Regions from separate parts of the Streptosporangium becharense genome, predicted to be linked through region 1. Evidence: riboswitches for the same ligand, from Rfam matches in the RefSeq annotation. Region 1 holds a riboswitch; the other holds the start of a gene.
What was found. A riboswitch is a leader RNA that binds a small molecule or an ion and turns the genes downstream of it on or off. The one in region 1 is predicted to bind glycine.

Region 1 (10,321 bases):
TGAACACGGCCACCCAGCATAGGCGCGGGACCCCGGAATCCTGTACGAGATGAGTGATTTGCCGGGAAATGGAGCCGGGTGACGGCTCCGGTCCGGTCAGCACTCGATGACGTTGACCGCGAGGCCGCCGCGGCTGGTCTCCTTGTACTTGTCGAGCATGTCGCGGCCGGTGTCACGCATCGTCTTGATGGCCTTGTCCAGCGAGACGAAGTGCCGGCCGTCGCCCCGCAGCGCGATCCTGGCCGCGGCGATCGCCTTGATCGAGGCGACCGCGTTGCGTTCGATGCACGGGATCTGGACCAGCCCGCCGATCGGATCGCAGGTCAGGCCCAGGTTGTGCTCGATGCCGATCTCGGCGGCGTTCTCGACCTGTTCGGGGGTGCCGCCCAGCACCTCGGTGAGCCCGGCGGCGGCCATCGAGCAGGCCGAGCCGACCTCGCCCTGGCAGCCGACCTCGGCACCGGAGATGGAGGCGTTCTCCTTGAACAGCACGCCGATCGCGCCGGCGGTCAGCAGGAAGCGGACCGCTCCCTCGTCGTCGGAGTCGGCGACGAAGCGGTCGTAGTAGGTGAGCACCGCGGGGATGATCCCCGCGGCCCCGTTGGTGGGGGCGGTGACGATCCGGCCGCCGGCGGCGTTCTCCTCGTTGACCGCGAGAGCGAACAGCGAGACCCAGTCCATGGTCTGGAGCGAGTCCTTCTCCTGCGACTCGGCGCGCAGCTGCCGGTGAAGCTGGTGTGCGCGGCGCCGGACCTTCAGGCCGCCGGGCAGCACGCCCTCCTTCTCCACGCCCCGCCGCACGCACTCCTTCATGACCCGCCACAGGTCGAGCAGCCGGGCACGGATCTCGGCCTCGGTGCGGCCGAAGGCCTGCTCGTTCTTCAGCATCAGCCCGGAGATCGACAGGCCGGTCTCCGCGCAGTGGCCGAGCAGTTCGGCCGCCGTGGTGAAGGGGTGGGGCAGGACGGTGTCGTCGGCCTTGATGCGGTCGGCCCCGGTGGCGTTCTCGTCGACGACGAACCCGCCGCCCACCGAGTAGTAGACCTTCTCACGGAGGGGCTCGCCGTTCTCCGCGAAGGCGGTGAAGCGCATGCCGTTGGGGTGGTGCGGGAGCGACACCTTGCGCTCGAAGACGAGGTCGTCGCCGACGACGAACGGGATCTCCCGGGTGCCGTACAGGCGGACGGTGCCGGACTCGCGCATGGCGGCCAGCCGCTCGTCGACCGTGTCGACGTCGACGAGCTCGGGCTTGTCACCGGACAGGCCCAGCAGCACGGCCTTGTCGCTGCCGTGCCCCTTGCCGGTCAGGCCGAGCGAGCCGTACAGGACGGCACGGACCCGGCAGGTCTTCTCCAGCAGGCCGTCGGCGTCGAGGCCGCGGGCGAACTTGTGCGCGGCGGCCATCGGGCCGCCGGTGTGCGAGCTGGACGGACCGATGCCGATCTTGAAGAGATCGAAGACGCTGATCGTCATCGAGTACCTCCGGCGTGGGGTCCCCGGCGTCGGCCGCGGGACGGAAGTCGATAGTCGATACGTCCGCTCTCGACCCGCCCGGGCCGCGCGCTCGGAAGGGACGCGCGGCTCGGGCGGGAGAGGGATGTGTTACGCCTCACCTGAGGTGAGCGCGGTGTACTCCGCGGCCGACAGCAGGTCGTCCGCGGAGCCTTCGAGGCGGACGCGGAACAGCCAGCCGTCCCCGTACGGGTCGCTGTTGATCAACGCGGGGTTGGCGTCAAGGGTCTCGTTGACCTCGACGACCTCACCGCCGACGGGGGCGAAGACATCGCTCACCGACTTGGTCGACTCGACCTCACCGATCGGGGTGCCGGCGGTGACGGCCTCGCCCACCTCGGGAAGCTTCACGTAGACCACCTCACCCAGCGCGTCGGCCGCGTGGGCGGTGATGCCCACGGTGAGGGTGATGCCGTCCTCGGCACCGGAGACCCACTCGTGTTCCTTGGTGTACTGCAGGTCCTCGGGAATGCTGCTCACTTTTTCCTCCTGTAGAAAGGCAGTTCGACCACGTCGACCGGCTCATGGGTGCCCCGGATGTCGACGGCCAGTCCTGAGGTTAGGCCGTTGTCCACATACGCCATGGCGATGGGCCTGCCCAGGGTCTGGGAGGGGGCCCCGCTGGTGACCGTCCCGACGATGGTGCCCTCTCCGGCGACCACCACCGAATAGCCGTGCCGGGGCACCCGGCGGCCGGTCGCGACCAGGCCGACCAGGCGGCGGGCCGGCGGGACGTCCTTGCGCGCCTCCAGGGCGGCCCGGCCGACGAAGTCACCCGGCTTGTCGAACCGCACCACGCGGCCCAGCCCGGCCTCGAACGGGGTGTGGTCGGCCGACAGCTCGTTGCCGTAGAGCGGCATGCCCGCCTCCAGGCGGAGGGTGTCGCGTGCGGACAACCCGGCGGGGACCAGCCCGTGCGGGGCGCCCGCCTCGGTGAGGGCGGCCCACAGCGGCTCGGCGTCCTCGGCGGCGACGAACAGCTCGAAGCCGTCCTCCCCGGTGTAACCGGTGCGGGCGATCAGCGCCTCGCGGCCGGCGACGGTGGCGGGCAGGCCCGCGTAGTACTTCAGGCCGTCCAGGTCGGCGTCGGTGAGCGCGGCGAGGATCTCGGTGGAGCGCGGGCCCTGCACCGCGACCAGCGCGTATCGCTCGGAGCGGTCGTCCACCGCGGCGTCGAAGTCCTTGGCCCGCTCGGTCAGCTCGGCGGCGACACGCGGGTAGTTGGAGGCGTTGGCGACGACCATGAACTCCTCGGGCGCCAGCCGGTAGACGATCAGGTCGTCCAGCACGCCGCCCTCGGCGTTGACGATCATCGTGTAGCGGGCCCGGCCGGGCTCCAGGGCGGACAGGTGACCGACCAGCGCGTAGTCGAGCGCCTCGGCGGCCTGCGCGCCGGTCACGAAGATCTCCCCCATGTGGGACAGGTCGAACAGGCCCGCAGCCTGGCGGACCGCGTTGTGCTCGGCGGACTCGCTGCCGTAGCGGAGCGGCATCAGCCAGCCCGCGAAGTCGGTCAGCGTCGCGCCGAGTGACTCGTGGACGCCGCGCAGCGGCGTGGGTCGGGACATGTTCGCACCTCAGACAAGGGTCAGATGAGAGCATCCTCCCCCTCTGTCATTGATGCCTGAGAGCTTCACCCGGTTTTTGCCGGACTTTCACCTTCGGCGAGGTCGCGGGACCTGCTTTCCAGAGGGCACCTACCCGCACGGTCCTTTGCCTTGAGAGGTTCGCGGGGAGGGCTTGCTCCTTCAGGGGTCCTGGCCTGGATGTCAGGACGCTCTCCCGCACGGGTTCACCGGTGTCGCGACCACCCTAACCGCCCGGCCCGGTCTCGCGAAATCCCCCAGTCGTCCTCTCCTCCCGGGTCGCGGATCGCCGTGCGAGCCCGATGGCGCCCCAAGGTGGGTTTGTCAATTTATGTCCGTTTCCCGTGGTAGCGTCCGACAACTTGCACGTTTCGGAGGTGATTGATGACGACCGAGGTGGGTTCCCGGCCGCGACCGGGGGCCGGTTCCGGTGACGACCCTCGGGACAAGGGGCTCAGCCGGAACTCGGTCGGCCTGTGGAGCAGCGTGGCGCTCGGCGTCTCGACGGTGGCCCCCGTCTACTGCCTGACGGCCACCCTCGGCCCCACGGTGGGGGAGGTCGGGCCGCAGATGCTCGCGGTGTTCGTCGCGGGTTTCCTGCCGATGTTCCTGGTCGCCTACGCCTACCGGGAGCTGAACCGGCGCTTCCCCGACTCCGGCACCTCCTTCACCTGGACGGTCAAGGCGTTCGGCCCCTGGGTGGGCTGGATGTGCGGCTGGGGCCTGGTGGTGGCCACGATCATCGTGCTGTCCAACCTGGCGGGGGTCGCGGTCACCTTCTTCTACGTGCTGCTGGCGGACGTGACCGGGAACCCGGCGCTGGCCGACCTGGCCGGTGACAAATGGGTCAACGTGCTGACCTGCCTGGTCTTGGTCGCCGCCGCCACCGCCGTCAGCTACCGGGGCATCACCGCCACCCGGCTGCTCCAGAACGTGCTGGTGCTCTTCCAGCTCGCGGCGCTGGTGTCGTTCGCGGTGATGGCGATCGGCAAGGCCGTCTCCGGAGACGTGCCCACGGCGATGGCCTTCGACCTGGCGTGGTTCGACCCGTTCGCGGTGGCCACCTTCAGCGCCTTCACCGCGGGCCTGTCCCTGTCGATCTTCATGTTCTGGGGCTGGGACACCTGCCTGACCCTGAACGAGGAGACCGAGGGCAGCTCCAGGACGCCGGGCAGGGCGGCGCTGCTCACCGTGCTGACCATCCTCGGCAGCTACCTGCTCGTGGGGGTGGCCGCCGTCATGTACGCCGGGGTCGGCGACACCGGCGTCGGCCTGGGCAACCCCGAGACCGAGGACAACGTCTTCGCGACCCTGGCCCACCCGGTGATGGGCGGGTCCGGGGTGATCCTGATCCTCGCGGTGCTGGCCAGCTCCGCGGCCAGCCTGCAGAGCACCTTCATCCCGGTCGCCCGCACCGTCCTCGCCATGGGCTTCTACGAGGCGCTGCCGGTCAGGTTCGCCCGGGTCCACCCCCGCTTCCGCACGCCCTCCTACGCCACGCTCTGGGCCGGGATCGGCACCGGGGTCTTCTACTCGGTCATGACGGTGTTCAGCGAGGACGTCCTGGTGGACACCATCTTCACGCTCGGGTTGATGATCTGCTTCTACTACGCGCTGACCGCCTACGCCTGCGTCTGGTACTTCCGGCGCGAGCTCACCGCGAGCGTGCGGGACCTGCTGTACAAGGGCCTGCTCCCCGGGCTCGGCGCGGTGGCGCTGACCGCCGTCTTCGGCAAGACGGTCGTGGACATGTGGGACCCCGCCTACGGCACCGGAAGCTCGGTGTTCGGGGTCGGCGGGGTCTTCGTCATCGGGGTGGGCGTGCTGCTGCTGGGTGCTGTCCTGATGGTCGTCCAGAGCCGGATCGACCCGCGGTTCTTCCGCGGCGAGACCCTCCGCCCCGACACCGGGGCACTGGTCGTCCCCGACTGAGGACGCCCCGGCGCGCTACCGCGCGACCGGGACGGTGTGCCGTACCAGGGCCTCGAACAGGGCGGATTCCTCGTCGGCCTCGGGGTGCCACTGGACGGCCAGGGCGAACGGGTGACCGTCCACTTCGACGGCCTCGACCGTGCCGTCCTCGGCGCGGGCGGTCACGGTCAGCCCGGCGCCCAGGCGCTCGACGGCCTGGTGGTGGTAGTGGGCCACGTCCACCGTCTCGGCGCCGAGGATCTCGCCGAGGCGGCTGCCCGCGGCCGTCCGCACCGGCATCCGGCCGAACCGGCCGGGGGCCGGTGCGTGCCCGTGGTGGCCGACCACGTCGGGCAGGTGCTGGTGGAGGCTGCCGCCGAGGGCGACGTTGAGGATCTGCATCCCCCGGCAGACCCCGAGGAACGGCACGCCCCGCTCCAGCGCCGCGCGGACCAGGTCCAGCTCCGCGTCGTCGCGGAACGGCCGGACGTACCCGGTCCGCTCGTGCGGTTCCCGCCCGTACCGCTCCGGGCCGACGTCCCCGCCGCCGGCCAGGATCAGCCCGTCCAGTCGCTCCACCAGCGGGCCGGTCTCGCCCGCGGGCGGCAGGATCACCGGCTGCCCGCCCACGCGGGCCACGTGCTCGACGTAGGTGTACGGCAGCAGGGCGGCGGTCATCTCCCACACGGTGAACCTCGCGGGTTCGACGTAACAGGTGATGCCGATGACGGGACGGGACATGATCTCTTGCCTTGCCTTGCCTTGCCTTGCCTTGCGTGTTTCCTCTGCCCGGTGCCGCGCCGGGGCCGCGGCCTTCCCGCCCCGCCCCGGCGCGGCACCGGCTACAGCGGGGTGACGTACGCGCCGGAGATGCCGCCGTCCACCAGGAACTCCGACCCGGTGATGAAGCTGGAGTCGTCGGAGGCGAGGAACGCCACCGCGGCGGCGATCTCGGAGGCCTCGGCGAAACGGCCCAGCGGGATGTGCACCAGGCGGCGCTGGGCCCGCTCGGGGTCCTTGGCGAACAGCTCCTGGAGCAGCGGCGTGTTCACCGGCCCCGGGCACAGGGCGTTCACCCGGATGCCCTCGCGCGCGAACTGCACGCCCAGCTCACGGGACATGGCGAGCACCCCGCCCTTGGACGCGGTGTAGGAGATCTGGCTGGTGGCCGAGCCCATCACGGCGACGAAGGACGCGGTGTTGATGATCGAACCCTTGCCCTGCCGCCGCATGTACGGGATGGCGTGCTTACAGCACAGGTAGACCGAGGTGAGGTTGACCTCCTGCACCCGGCGCCAGGCGTCGAGGCCGGTCTCCAGGATCGAGTCGTCGTCCGGCGGTGAGATGCCCGCGTTGTTGAACGCCACGTCGACGCTTCCGTAGGTCTCGAACGCCGTCCGGAACACCCGGGCGACGTCGTCCTCGTCGGTCACGTCGGCCCGCACGAACAGGCCGCCGGCCTCTTCCGCGGCCTTGGTGCCGGTCACCTCGTCCAGGTCCACGCACACGACGCGGGCACCCTCGTCGGCGAACCGGCGGACGGTGGCCAGGCCGATGCCGCTTCCCGCGCCGGTGACGACGGCCACCCGGTCCTGCAAACGCCGCATGTCTCTACTCCTCGGAAATGAAGACGTTCTTGGTCTCGGTGAACGCGGACAGGGCGTCGGGGCCCAGTTCGCGGCCGAGGCCGGACTGCTTGAAACCACCGAACGGCGTCCAGTAACGGACGCTCGAGTGGGAGTTGACGCTCAGGTTGCCCGCTTCGACCGCCCGCGCCACCCGGAGTGCCCGGCCGACGTCGCGCGTCCAGATGGACCCGCTGAGGCCGTACGGAGTGTCGTTGGCGATCCGCACGGCGTCGTCCTCGCCGTCGAACGGCACCACCGACACCACCGGGCCGAAGATCTCCTCGGTGAAGGCCCGGTCGTCCGTCGAGCGCGGGGTCAGCACCGTCGGCGGGAACCAGAAGCCCGGCCCGGTGGGGCACGTCCCCTGCAGATGGGGCGGCTCGGTGACGAAGGAGGCCACCCGCTCCCGGTGCGCGGCGCTGATCAGCGGGCCCATCTCGGTCGCCTCGTCACGCGGATCGCCGACCCTGACCTTCAGCACCGCCTCGTCGAGGCGGGTCAGGAACTCCTCGTGCACCGACCGCTCGACGAGGATGCGGGAACGCGCGCAGCAGTCCTGCCCCGCGTTGTCGAAGACGGCGTACGGCGCGCTCGCCGCGGCCTTGGCCAGGTCGGCGTCGGCGAAGACCACGTTGGCGCTCTTGCCGCCCAGCTCCAGTGTGATCCGCTTGACCTGGCCCGCGCACCTGGCAGCGATCTCCTTGCCCACCTCGGTGGAGCCGGTGAAGACGATCTTCGCCACGGCGGGGTGCCCGACCAGCCGGGCGCCCGCCACCTCACCGGCGCCGGGCAGGACCTGGAACACCCCCTCGGGCAGGCCGGCGGCCAGGGCCAGCTCGGCCAGGCGAAGGGCGCTCAGCGGGGTCCACTCGGCGGGTTTGACCACCACCGTGTTCCCCGCGGCCAGCGCCGGGGCCACCCCCCAGGTCATGATGACCATCGGGAAGTTCCACGGCACGATCACGCCGACGACGCCCAGCGGCTCCTGGAAGGTGACGTCCAGCCCGCCGGGCACCGGGATCTGCTTGCCGTGGTTGCGTTCCGGCGCTCCCGCGTAGAAGTCGAGCACGTCGGCGACGTTGCCCGCCTCCCAGCGGGCGTTGCCGATCGTGTGTCCCGCGTTGGCGACCTCCAGCAGGGCCAGTTCCTCGGCGTGCTCCCGCACCAGCGCGGCGAAGCGGCGCAGCAGCCGCGCCCGGTCTCCCGGGGCGACCCGCCGCCAGTCGGCGAAGGCCCGTCCGGCGCGTTCCACCACCCTGTCGGCCTCGGTGGCGTCCGCCGCCTCGATGTCGGCGATCACCTCTTCGGTCGCCGGGTTTACGATCTTCACATTCACATCCGTTCGAATCCCCGGAACAGTTCCCAGTCGGTGACCGCCGCGTCGAAGGCGGCCAGCTCGACCCGGGCGTTGTTCGCGTAGTGCGCCACGACGTCGTCGCCGAAGGCGGTCTTGGCGTGCTTGGAACCCTCCCAGAGCTCCAGAGCGTCGCGAAGTGTGTGCGGCACGGTCTCCGCGCCCGAAGCATAGGCGTTCCCGGTGAGTGCCTCCGGCAGGGAGAGCTCGTTCTCGATGCCGTGCAACCCGGCCGCGACCAGCGCGGACACCGCCAGGTAGGGGTTGACGTCGCCGCCGGGCACCCGGTTCTCGATCCGCAGCGACGGCCCGTGGCCGACCAGGCGCAGCGCGCACGTCCTGTTGTCCGGGCCCCACGCGACCGCGGTGGGGGCGAAGCTGCCCGGCTGGTACCGCTTGTAGGAGTTGACGTTGGGGGCGTACAGCAGGGTCAGCTCCCGCAGGAGGGCGAGCTGACCGGCGATGAACCGCTCACCGAGGGGCGAGAGGCCGTAGGGTCCCGGTCCGGCCATCACCGGCTCGCCGCCGGTGTCGCGCAGCGAGATGTGGATGTGGCAGGAGTTGCCCTCGCGCTCGTTCGGCTTGGCCATGAAGGTCAGCGACATGCCCTGCTGGGCGGCGATCTCCTTGGCGCCGTTCTTGTAGACGGAGTGGTTGTCGCAGGTGGCCAGGGCCCGGTCGAAGCGGAAGGCGATCTCGTGCTGGCCGAGGTTGCACTCGCCCTTGACCGACTCGGGGTACATCCCGGCGCCTTCCATGCCGAGCCTGATCCTGCGCAGCAGCGGCTCGACCCTGGCGGTGCCGAGCATGGAGTAGTCGACGTTGTAGAGGTTGGCGGGGGTCAGGTCGCGGTAGCCGCGGCGCCAGGCGTCCTCGTAGGTGTCGTTGTAGACCACGAACTCCAGCTCGGTGCCGACGAACGCCTCCCAGCCCCGTTCGGCCAGCCGCGCGAGCTGCCGGCGGAGGATCTGCCGGGGTGAGGCGATCACGTCGGAGCCGTCCTCCCAGACCAGGTCGGCCATGACCAGGGCGGTGCCCTCCTGCCAGGGGATCGGTCGCAGGGTGGACATGTCGGGACGCATCACGAAGTCGCCGTAGCCGCGCTCCCATGACGACATCGCGTAACCGCTGACCGTGTTCATGTCGACGTCGACCGCCAGCAGGTAGTTGCAGCCCTCGGAGGAGTGTTCGAGGACCTCTTCCAGGAAGTAGCGAGCGGACAGCCGCTTGCCCTGGAGCCGGCCCTGCATGTCGGCGATCGCCAGCAGGACGGTGTCGATCCGGCCCGCCTCGGCGTCCCTGCGGAGTTGCTCCACGGTGAACGGCACGTGAGAGGTCACGGGCGCCCCTTCCTTAAAAGTCTGGAAACAGACCAATGAACGCATGCAAACACCGGGGAGGTCGGATGTCAATGGCTACGCTGCGTCAGAACGGGGCCACTGTCCAGTTTTGAGGTTCTTTACTGGGTCATCGATGGCACGGTCTTGACGCGGAAGCCATGTCAGGCGAAATATCACGCCAAACACCTATGGTTCGGCCGTAGACCATTGGGTCGGAGGCCGACCTGCGCACCCAGGGGGTGGCGAGCATGGCGGACGGCAAACGACATGTCCACGGTGTCGACTACGAGAAGGTGACCGCCGACTACATGCGTCGGCGGCAGCTGAAGTCCGGAACGGCCGGATGGGTCCTGCTGGCGGGCCTCGGCGTGGCGTATGTGATCTCCGGTGACTTCGCGGGCTGGAACTTCGGCCTCGCGCAGGGCGGCTGGGGCGGCCTGCTGATCGCGACCGTCCTGATGGCCGTGATGTACACCTGCATGGTCTTCGGCCTGGCCGAGCTGTCCTCCAGCATCCCGGTCGCGGGAGCCGGGTACGGCTTCGCCCGCCGGGCCCTCGGCCCGTTCGGCGGGTTCGCGACCGGGACCGCGATCCTCATCGAGTACGCCATCGCCCCCGCCGCGATCGCCGTCTTCATCGGCAGCTACGTGGAGGCGCTGGGACTGTTCGGGCTCAAGAGCGGCTGGCCGGTGTTCCTGGCGGCCTACGTGATCTTCGTCGGTGTGCACCTGTGGGGCGTCGGCGAGGCGCTGCGGCTGATGTTCGTGATCACGGGGGTGGCGCTGGTCGCGCTGGTGGTGTTCATCATCGGGATGATCCCCAAGTTCAGCGCGGCGAGGCTGTTCGACATCCCCGCGACGGACGCGTTCGGCGCCAGCTCGTTCCTGCCGTTCGGGATCTTCGGCGTGTGGGCGGCGCTCGTCTACGCGATCTGGTTCTTCCTCGCCATCGAGGGCGTCCCGCTGGCCGCGGAGGAGGCCCGCGACCCGC
Region 2 (10,321 bases), 1.7 Mb from region 1:
TCTGGCCGGGCTGGCGGGGCGCTGACCCGCTGGGAAAGTCCTGACCGATCATTTGTACGCCGCTCGGCGTGTCGCGCTTGGCCGGATATCATGCCATGAGGCATGCTGTGTGATAGGTCACACCCCCGATAGAGCCCCGGCGGACTGGTCCTCCCGCTGCTCGCAAACAGTCCTAACGGGCTATGTCGCGGGAGTGGGATCGGTCACACACTTGAGGTGCGGCCTCATCCCGTTCGAGGCCGCACGGCCATATGTCAACATCCACCTGCTCGTCCCCGTCACGCGTGGGAACGGAGTCTCATCGGTGACGGTGCTCGCCCGATCTCCGATGCCGACCCCTCACCGACGCCGACTCCGGCGAGCCGACACGAGAGATCCGGAGGCACGCCGATGTGCCCGCACGAGCCGGCCTGTCCGTCAGCAGACGCACTCGACCGCGAAGCCGCCCGCACCCTGGCGGCCCACCCGGAGCAGGGCTGGAGCCTGCTCTGCAACGGCGTGGTGCTGTTCGAGGACACCGGTGAACTCCTTCCCAACGGCGCCGTCATCGAACCGCACCGGCCACTGGCCGGCGTCTCCTGACCGCCGCATCACGCTGAGTCCGGCCGCATCCTCACATCGAGCCACTCGGCGACGACCTCACCCACGCGGGCGGGGTCCTTCCTGAGATCGTGCCCCTCCCCCGGCAGCACCACCAGGCGCGCGGCGTCCGCCGCCCGGGGAATGCCGAACGGGTCACGATCCCCGTTGACGACGAGCACGTCCACACCCGCCGCGCGGAGTTCTCCGGCGCGGGAACGCTCCGGCCTGCCCGGCGGGTGCAGCGGGAACGCCAGTGCGACGACCGTCCGGGCCCCGGCCCGCAACGCCGTACGGCAGGCGACCCTGGCCCCGTTGCTCCGCCCGCCCTGCGCGAACGGCAGCTCCGGATACCGCTCGCGGATCCCGGCCACCAGCGCCTCCCACGCCTCGTCCTGCCTGGCCGGCGTTCCGGGTGCGCGGCCACCGCGCACCCGGAACGGCTGGAGCACCCTGGCGACCACACCTCCGATCCGCAGCACCGCGTCCCGCACGGCCAGCAGATCGGGGGCGTCCACTCCCCCGGCCGAACCGTGGGTGAGCACGAGCAGGAAGCGGGGGTCGGCCACCTCGTCGATCTCGGCCACGGCCGGACCCTGCGCCGTGGTGAGCTCCACGGTGACCGACGCGCCCGCAGGCGACACTGGCTCAAAGGTGGGCACCATCTCGTCCTAACGGCCGATGTCGGCGAAAAACGCTCCGTTGAACAATCGGAGCGTGCAGGATCACCACGATATCCGGCAGGACATGCGCGCCACCGTCGAGGCCCGGCGCGATCTCGGCCCGGACTACGAGACCGCCCTCATCGAGTCGTTCGTCTCGCGCCTCGACGCGACCATCACCCAGCGCGTGCGCGCGGAGATGCACGCCTCCCGGGCAGCGCCGCCCGACCGGCGGCCGCCCAGAGACAGCTCTCCGATCGCGATGATGCTTGCCTCGATGGGCATGGGCATCCCGTTGACCGTCATCACCGCCGAGTACGGAGGCGGGGCCGGGTTGCTGCTGTCCTGGGGCGGCATCGTCACGATCAACGTCGCCTACGCCCTCGGCCGCCTGCGCCACCGAGACTGATCACCGTCCCGGCCGGAAAGCGCGGGATCACGGGCAGGAGGGCTCACGGACTCCCGCCGTCGCGGGAACCCGGTGCCTCGCCGCCGGTCCCCGGCGCGGACCCGGGCGCCGTCGCGGCCGGACCCGGTCCGCACCGGGCCCGGCCGCGACGGCGTTCACAGATCCCGGTCCAGGCGGAGCCGGACCTCACCGGCGAGATCCGCGTCCGGGCTCTCCAGCCCGTAACGCCACACCCGCTCGGCGTCCTCGTCCCGCCCGCGCAGCCGCAGCGTGCGGGCCAGGAGTTCGATGGCCAGCGCACCGGTCTCGGTGTCGCAGCCCTCCTCGACGGCGCCGGAGAACTCCGCGCACGCCAGTTCCAGGTGGACGATGCCGAGCATCACCCGCAGCCTGGACGCCTCGGCGACGTCCGGCACCGACAGTGCCTCCAGCAGGACCTCCGCCGCGGCTCCCGCCTCACCGTCCTCCAGAAGGCTCTCCGCCAGCCGCTGGGCGGCACCGGAGGCGATCTCCGGGTCACCGGTGGCCAGGGCGTCGCGCAGGCACCGCTCCGACTCCTCCGCGCTCGTGGCGAGCCTGGCGAGCGCCATGTGCGCCAGCGGCACGTAGGCGGGGTTGCCGGTGCCGAGGGCGGCCTGCCAGGCGGCCCTGGCCTGGTCCGGCAGGTCCTCACGCTCGAAGCTCCCGGCGAGCAGGCAGGCGGCCTGGGCCGCGAACTCGGGATGACCGGTCGCCAGGGCGGTGCGCGCGGCCGCGCGGGAGCCGGGCAGATCCCCGCGCTCCTGGAGGACCACGGCCAGGCCCACCGCCGCCTGGGCCAGGTCGGGTGCGCCGGGATCGGCGACGAGCTCAGCGAAGATCGTGGCGGCGCCGTCGAGGTCGCCCGACTCGGCCAGTCTTCGCGCGGTTTCCAACGGAGGCGTGCCCACCTCTGGCATGCATGATCCTTCCAGGACGAGGAGACGCCCCGAGCCTAACGACTCGGGGCGTCACCCGTCCCCCGCATACCCGGCGAATCGGCGGCCGGAGCCGCCGATCCGCCGGGCATGGGGGATCAGTCCTCGTAGGCGGCCAGGGGCGGGCAGGAGCACACCAGGTTGCGGTCGCCGTAGGCCTGGTCGATGCGGCGAACCGGCGACCAGTACTTGTTCTCACGCAGGGAGGCCAGCGGGTAGGCGGCCTCCGCCCGGGTGTAGGGGTGGGCCCACTCGTCGGCGAGCAGGGAGGCGGCCGTGTGCGGGGCGTTGCGCAGCGGGTTGTCGACCTTGTCGTACGCGCCGGAGGCGACCTTGGCGATCTCCTCGCGGATCGCGATCATCGCGTCGCAGAACCGGTCGAGCTCCGCCAGGTCCTCACTCTCGGTCGGCTCGATCATCAGCGTGCCGGCCACCGGGAAGGACATCGTCGGGGCGTGGAAGCCGTAGTCGACGAGGCGCTTGGCCACGTCGTCGACGGTCACGCCGGTCTCCTTGGTGATCTGGCGCAGGTCGACGATGCACTCGTGGGCCACCAGGCCGCCGCGGCCGGTGTACAGGACCGGGTAGTGCGGGCTGAGCCTGCGGGCCAGGTAGTTGGCCGACAGGATGGCCTGCTCGGTGGCCGCGCGCAGGCCGTCGCCGCCCATCATGCGGATGTAGGCCCAGGAGATGGGCAGGATGCCCGCCGAACCGTACGGCGCGGCCGAGACCGGGCCGACCGCCGAGCCGTCACGCAGCGGGTGGCCGGGCAGGTAGTCGGCCAGGTGGGCGCGGACCGCGACGGGGCCGACGCCGGGGCCGCCGCCGCCGTGCGGGATGCAGAAGGTCTTGTGCAGGTTGAGGTGGGAGACGTCCGCCCCGAACTCGCCCGGCTTGGCCAGGCCGACCAGCGCGTTGAGGTTCGCGCCGTCGACGTACACCTGCCCGCCGGCCTCGTGGACCAGCTCGCAGATCCGGCCGATCGTCTCCTCGTACACGCCGTGCGTGGACGGGTAGGTCACCATGATCGCGGCGAGCTGGTCACGGTTCTTGTCGATCTTGACCGTGAGGTCGTCGAGGTCCACGTTGCCGTCGGAGTCGCAGGCCACCACGACGACGCGCATTCCCGCCATGACGGCGCTGGCGGCGTTGGTGCCGTGCGCGGACGAGGGGATCAGGCACACGTCGCGGCCGTGCTCGCCGCGCGCCTTGTGGTAGGCGCGGATGGCCAGCAGACCGGCGAACTCACCCTGGGAGCCGGCGTTGGGCTGGATCGAGACGGCGTCGTAGCCGGTCACCTCGGCCAGCCAGGTCTCCAGCTCCTTGACCAGCTCGAGGTAGCCCTGGACCTGGTCCTCGGGGGCGTAGGGGTGAAGCCCGGCGAACTCGGGCCAGGTGATGGGCTCCATCTCGGTGGTCGCGTTGAGCTTCATGGTGCAGGAGCCCAGCGGGATCATCGACCGGTCGAGCGCGACGTCCTTGTCCTGAAGCCTGCGCAGGTAGCGCAGCAGGGCGGTCTCGGAGCGGTGGTTGTGGAAGACCGGGTGGGTCAGGTAGTCGCTGACGCGCACCAGGGCGGGCGGCAGCGCGTCGTGCGTGGCCGCGTCGAGGTCGGTCAGGACCGCGCCGCTGACCCCGAAGGCGGCCAGGACCTCCTCCAGGTGGATGAGCTCGGTCTTCTCGTCGCAGGTGATGCCGACGTGGTCGGCGTCGACCAGGCGCAGGTTGATCCCGTTGTCGCGGGCGGCGGCGACGATCTCGTCCGCACGCCCCGGCACCCTGGCGAGCACGGTGTCGAAGAAGGTGTCGTGCACGATCTCGACGCCGCCCTCGCGCAGGCCCTCGGCGAGCACGACGGCGTGCCGGTGGGTGCGGCGGCCGATCCGGCGCAGGCCCTCGGGCCCGTGGTAGACGGCGTACATGCCCGCGATCACGGCGAGCAGCACCTGCGCGGTGCAGATGTTGCTGGTGGCCTTCTCCCGGCGGATGTGCTGCTCACGGGTCTGCAGCGCGAGCCGGTAGGCGGGGTGCCCGTCGGCGTCCTGGGAGACGCCGACCAGCCGGCCGGGCATCTGCCGCTGGAGGCCGTCGCGGACGGCCATGTAGGCCGCGTGGGGGCCGCCGAAGCCCAGCGGGACGCCGAAGCGCTGCGAGGAGCCGACCGCGATGTCGGCACCGAGCTCACCCGGCGCGGCGAGCAGGGTCAGCGCGAGCAGGTCGGCGGCGGCGACCACCTGGGCGCCGCGGGAGTGGGCGGCGTCGGCGATGGCGCGGAAGTCGCGCACCCTGCCGCTGGCCCCCGGGTACTGCACGAGCACGCCGAAGCAGTCGGGGAGCTCACCGGTGAAGTCGCTTTCGAGCAGCTCGATGCCGAGCGGTTCGGCGCGGGTGCGCAACACCGCCTTGGTCTGCGGCAGCGCGTCGGCGTCGACGACGAAGACGTTGGACGGGACGCGACCGGCCCGCCGGGCCAGGGTCATGGCCTCGGCGGCGGCGGTGGCCTCGTCGAGCAGGGAGGCGCCGGCGACGTCGAGCGCAGTCAGGTCGGAGACGACCGTCTGGAAGTTGATCAGGGCCTCCAGGCGGCCCTGGGAGATCTCCGGCTGGTAGGGCGTGTAGGCGGTGTACCAGCCCGGGTTCTCCAGCAGGTTGCGGCGGATGACGGCCGGAGTGATCGTGTCGTGGTAGCCCAGGCCGATCATCGAGGTGAGCACGGTGTTGCGCGAGGCCAGGACGCGCAGTTCGGCGATGGCCTCGACCTCGCTCGCCGCCGGGGGCAGGTCCAGCCGGTCGGCGGTCCGGATCGCCTCCGGGACGGCCACCGCGGCCAGGTCGGCGGTGGAGGCGAAGCCGACCGCCTCCAGCATGCGGGCCTGGCCCGCGTTGTCGGGCCCGATGTGGCGGGCGGCGAACGGCGGCGGGGCGAGCTCGCTGAGCGGTGACAGATCGGTCATGGAAAGCCTCCCGAGGCGGTGGAGACCGGCGCTGGGCGCGGGCGTACGGCCGGATCTCCCCCTCTGTCATCGCGACCTGAGAGTTTCACCTGCCCTGCCGGGAGGCTTTCACCGTCGGTGAGACGCGCCTGGCGGGCGCACCTGCTTTCCAGAGTTGCCTCGTCCGTGCGGTACGGGTGCCTGAGAGATTCCGGGGAGGTTGCTCCTTCGGCGCCCCGATCGTGCCGGGGTCTCTCCCGCACAGGGTCAGTGGCGAATCAACTTTACCCGGTTCGTCGTGCTCTGCGACGACGGGCCAGCTCATCGGCCTGGTGATCTTCTAAAGGGCTCGCCGGCTCCGCACGCTCGCCGGGAATGTCCGCCAGGGAGCCCTCCACCTCCTGCCAGACCCGGCCGAGGGCGATGCCGAAGACGCCCTGCCCGCCCTGGAGCAGGTCGATGACCTCGTCGGGGGAGGTGCACTCGTAGACGCTCACCCCGTCGCTCATCAGGGTGATCTCCGCCAGGTCGTTGACCCCGCGGTCACGCAGGTGCTGCACGGCGATGCGGATCTGCTGGAGGGAGACGCCGGTGTCGAGGAGCCGCTTGACGACCTTGAGCACCAGGATGTCGCGGAAGCCGTACAGACGCTGGGATCCGGAGCCGTGAGCGGCCCGGACGGTGGGCTCGACCAGACCGGTGCGAGCCCAGTAGTCGAGTTGCCGGTAGGTGATGCCGGCCGCGGCACAGGCCGTCGGGCCGCGGTAGCCGATGTCGGCGGGCACCTTCACCGGTCGCCCGTCGAACAGCAGACCCTCTTCACCCGCGCGCTGACGTGCCGACTGGCGCCGTTCCGGGTCATCCTGGCCGGCGTTTCTACCCTCGCCGCTGCTGACCGCCACGCGGACCTCCGGCTTTCTCTCATCCCGCGGCCTGATCTGGGGGTTTACGCACGACCGCGGGTTTCACTTGCACCGTAGGACCGGTGCCAAGCCCAGTCAACGACCCCACCCGGCGCGTCGTGAAGCGTAAATGCACCGAAATTCCTACCCTGCGCGACCAAAGTCCTCAGGTGTGATGTTGTCAAGGAATTCCCTGAACTTCTCCACCTCGTCCTCCTGGTCATCCGGAATGATCACCCCCGCTTCCCGGACCACCTCCTCACTTGCGAAGATACGTGCGCCGGTGCGCAACGCCAAGGCGATGGAGTCGGACGGGCGCGCACTCACCTCGACCCCGTTGGAGAAGACGAGATCGGCGAAGAAGATCCCGTCACGCAACGCGACGATGTTGACCGTGCTCAACCGGACGCCGAGCCCGTCGAGGACGTCGCGGAACAGGTCATGGGTGAGCGGCCGCGGCGGCGGCTCCTCGGCCTGGGCCATGGCGATCGCCGTGGCCTCCGTCATGCCGATCCAGATCGGCAGGTAACGCTCCCCATGCGTCTCTTTGAGCAGGACGATCGGCTGGTTGGAGGGCATCTCAACTCGAACGCCCACGACCTCCATCTGCAACACGGGCTGCTCCGTCTTCGCTGGATTCCGACCGTTTTGTTCAACGTAACACTCGTGAGGGCACAAGCGCCTGGTCAGGCTCTCACCGGCCCAGGGCCTCACGAACGCCGGAACGTACCAGGGAGGCGTGCAATTCCAGCAGCAGGCCGGAGATCTCCCGCGCCGTCTCGTCGGCCCGGTCGATCGCGCCGGGCCCCCGGCGCCGGAGCAGCGGGGCCACCGCCTGCTCCACCAGACCGGCCTCGCGCTCGGCGGCGGCCTTGACCGCTCTCAGATGGCGGGCGCGCAGGCCGAAGGGGGCCAGGGCCCCGACGCTGCGGGCCACGGCCAGCGCCTCGGCGTCGTAGTGGCGGGCCACCGCGGCCAGCAGCCCGTAGTCTTCGAGCTCGGCGAGGGTCTCCTCGTCGATCTCCGCCGCGGCCAGCAGTTCTTCCCGGCTCAGACGCACCTCGGGAGGCGGGTCGCTGGGAAGTGCCCGCGGCCGGTCGACCGGCCGCTGCTCGCGGTCGGCCTCCTCGAGGCGGTCCTTGATCACGCGAAGCGGCAGGTACCGGTCGCGCTGTTCCCGCAGGATGTAACGCAACCGCTCGACGTCGGCGTAGGTGAACTTGCGGTAACCGGAGGGACTGCGCTCCGGCACTATCAAGCCCTCGCCCTCCAGGAAGCGAATCTTGGAGATGCTGACGTCGGGGAACTCGCCCTGCAGGAGGGCGAGCACCTCCCCGATGCTCATGTGCGCACGGGCGGCCTGCGAGCTCATCATCCTCCCGCGGCGCCGCGGGTGAGGAAGACCAGGCGGAACTTGCCGATCTGCACCTCGTCGCCGCCGTAGAGCGGGACCTCCTCGATCCGCTCGCGGTTGACGTACGTGCCGTTGAGGCTGCCGACGTCGCGCACGGTGAACACCCCGCCACCGCGCCGGTAGAACTCCACGTGACGACGCGAGACGGTGATGTCGTCGAGGAAGATGTCGCTGTCGGGGTGGCGCCCCACGGTGGTCAGGTCGCTGTCGAGCAGGAACCGGCTGCCCGCGTTCGGACCGCGCATGGCGACCAGCAGCGCGGTGCCGGGGAGCAGCTGCTCGACGGCCTGCCGCTCGGCGAGAAGCGTCTCCCCGGTCTCCGCCTCATATGCCTCGATCCCGGACAGGGAGATGGTCGAGGTGCTGTCTCCGGGTGTGTCGGCGAACCTGGTCAGCGGCGACCCGCATCGCGAGCAGAAACGGGCATCCTCAGGGTTGGCATGACCGCACTGCGTGCAGTAGACGCTCGGCATCGATCGGCTCGGCCTCCTACCGCGAAGACGCGGCAACGGTGCTCGGTGATGCGCGCGCCTCGCTTCTTCGCTTCTCAAGGGATTTTCTCAGACTGCGAATGCCGCAACATACAGCGATGAAACAAAAAAGTCAAGGCTAACGCTCAACCACGGGTACGGTCGCTGACCAAACTACAGGGAGGCGGTGTCCACGGTCCATGGTGCCGCGCGGTGTTTGTCGCATCGGATGACCGGCTCCCGGCGCGGCGGAAGCGGTCAGCCGCCGGCGGCCTCCTCGACGACCCGCGCCCAGTGCTCGATCATGGCCTGTGCCGAGTCGACGTCGGCCCCCTCGGCCCACAGGTGGGTGACGGCCTCGGCCGGGTCGGGGAGCACCAGGGCCCAGCCGCCGTCCTCGGCGACGACCCTGACCCCGTCGGTGGTGTCGATGCGGTAGCTCTCGGCCGCCTCGATGACCGAGCGCATCACCGCACCCTTGGCCGCCCAAGGGGTCGGCACGGTACGGCGCAGGAGCCTGGCCTCGGGGATCCTGGCGTCGATCTGGCTGAGCGACAGGCGGGTCCTGGCCACCAGGCCCAGCAGGCGCAGGAAGACCGCCAGGCCGTCCACCGTGGGCCCGAACTCGGGCACGATGAAACCGCCGCGCCCGTCGGCCGCGAATATCATGTCGTGCCCTCTGACCGCGGCGGTGAGCGCGTCGATCCCGGTCGACGTCCACTCGGCGTGCACGCCGTGGAACCTGCAGACCTGCTCGGCCACCCGGGTGGTCGTGACCGGCAGCGCCACCCGGCCGCCCTGACGTTCCGCCGCGATCAGGTCCAGCACCACCAGCAGTGCGCGTTCCTCACTGATCAGCTGGCCCTTCTCGTCCACCAGCGCGACCCGCTCCCCCACCGGGTCGAAGCGGACCCCGAAGGCGGCCCGCGCGGAGCTGACGAGCTCCGACAGGCGCTGCAGGTCACGGCGGCGCTCGGCGAGGGTCTCGGTGGGCGAGGCGTCGTCCAGGCGGTTGTTGACGGTGAGCACGTCCACGCCCACCCGGCCCAGCAGGCTGGGCAGCACCAGTGAGGAGGTGCCGCCGGCGCAGTCGACCACGACCTTCATGTCGGCGTCGCGTACGCCGCTGATGTCGATCAGGCGCAGCAGCTCGCGCGTGTAGTCCTCCACCGCCCTGGCGGGGAAGCTGAGCTCGGCGATCTCGCCGGGGAAGGCCCGGCGGAACTCCTGCCGGGAGAAGACCCGGTCGAGCTTGCGCTGGGCCGGCGGGGAGAGGTCGGCGCCGTGCTCGTCCATGAAGACGATGTCGACGCTCTGCGGGTCGCCGGGGGTGGTGCGCAGGGCGATGCCGCCGACGGCGTTCTCCCGGGCGGTGTGGAAGCGCGCCACGGGCAGCGGGGACGCCTCCAGGTCGATCACGTTGATGGCGCCGGCGTTGAGGGCACTGATCACGGCCCGTTTCAGCGCCCGTGCCGCCCGGGAGGAGTCGCGGGAGGTGATGACCGAGGCACCCTTCTTCAGGGTGGTGGCGTAGGCGCTGGCCAGCCGGACGCACAGCTCGGGGGTGATCTCCACGTTGACCAGGCCGCTGACCCCGCGGGGACCGAACAGGCTGCGCTGAGCGCGCGGCTCCCAGATGACACTGGTGTTGATCACCGCCCCGGCCTCGATGGTCTTGAACGGATAGATCTTGACTCCGGAGGAGATGTAGGCCTCGGCCTCGATGATGCACTCATCGCCGACGACGGCGCCCTCCTCGACCCTGGCTGCGGTCATCAGGTCGGTGTTCTTGCCGATCACGCAGCCGCGCAGGTGGGCACCGGGGCCGACGTAGACGTTGTCGTGGACGACCGCGCGGTGCAGGAAGGCGCCCGCCCTGACCACCGCGTTGCTGCCCAGCACGGTGTACTCGCGCAGCTCGGCCCCCGCCTCCACCTTGGAGTAGTCGCCGATGTAGAGGGGGCCCTTCAGGACGGCGTCGGGGTCGAGCGAGGCG

Region 2: it holds a riboswitch for glycine, as region 1 does, so the genes downstream of both, gcvP (aminomethyl-transferring glycine dehydrogenase) here and gcvT (glycine cleavage system aminomethyltransferase GcvT) in region 1, are expected to answer to the same signal.

What each region holds. Positions count from the first base shown of each region.
Region 1 is NZ_JACHMP010000001.1:2,419,913-2,430,233, reverse strand. It holds gene F4562_RS10390 (L-serine ammonia-lyase) at 97-1,473, opposite strand; gene gcvH (glycine cleavage system protein GcvH) at 1,603-1,992, opposite strand; gene gcvT (glycine cleavage system aminomethyltransferase GcvT) at 1,989-3,080, opposite strand; glycine riboswitch at 3,114-3,208, opposite strand; glycine riboswitch at 3,209-3,307, opposite strand; gene F4562_RS10375 (APC family permease) at 3,483-5,030, shown strand; gene F4562_RS10370 (gamma-glutamyl-gamma-aminobutyrate hydrolase family protein) at 5,046-5,750, opposite strand; gene F4562_RS10365 (3-oxoacyl-ACP reductase) at 5,852-6,616, opposite strand; gene F4562_RS10360 (aldehyde dehydrogenase family protein) at 6,621-7,967, opposite strand; gene F4562_RS10355 (glutamine synthetase family protein) at 7,970-9,376, opposite strand; gene eat (ethanolamine permease) at 9,580-10,321, shown strand, end outside.
Region 2 is NZ_JACHMP010000001.1:763,761-774,081, forward strand. It holds gene F4562_RS03345 (TetR/AcrR family transcriptional regulator C-terminal domain-containing protein) at 1-25, shown strand, start outside; gene F4562_RS03350 (DUF5999 family protein) at 391-582, shown strand; gene F4562_RS03355 (alpha/beta hydrolase family protein) at 591-1,196, opposite strand; gene F4562_RS03360 (hypothetical protein) at 1,297-1,650, shown strand; gene F4562_RS03365 (hypothetical protein) at 1,806-2,588, opposite strand; gene gcvP (aminomethyl-transferring glycine dehydrogenase) at 2,705-5,560, opposite strand; glycine riboswitch at 5,719-5,809, opposite strand; gene F4562_RS03375 (MerR family transcriptional regulator) at 5,824-6,441, opposite strand; gene F4562_RS03380 (bifunctional nuclease family protein) at 6,586-7,056, opposite strand; gene ftsR (transcriptional regulator FtsR) at 7,136-7,813, opposite strand; gene F4562_RS03390 (double zinc ribbon and FHA domain-containing protein) at 7,813-8,328, opposite strand; gene F4562_RS03395 (mannose-1-phosphate guanyltransferase) at 8,584-10,321, opposite strand, start outside.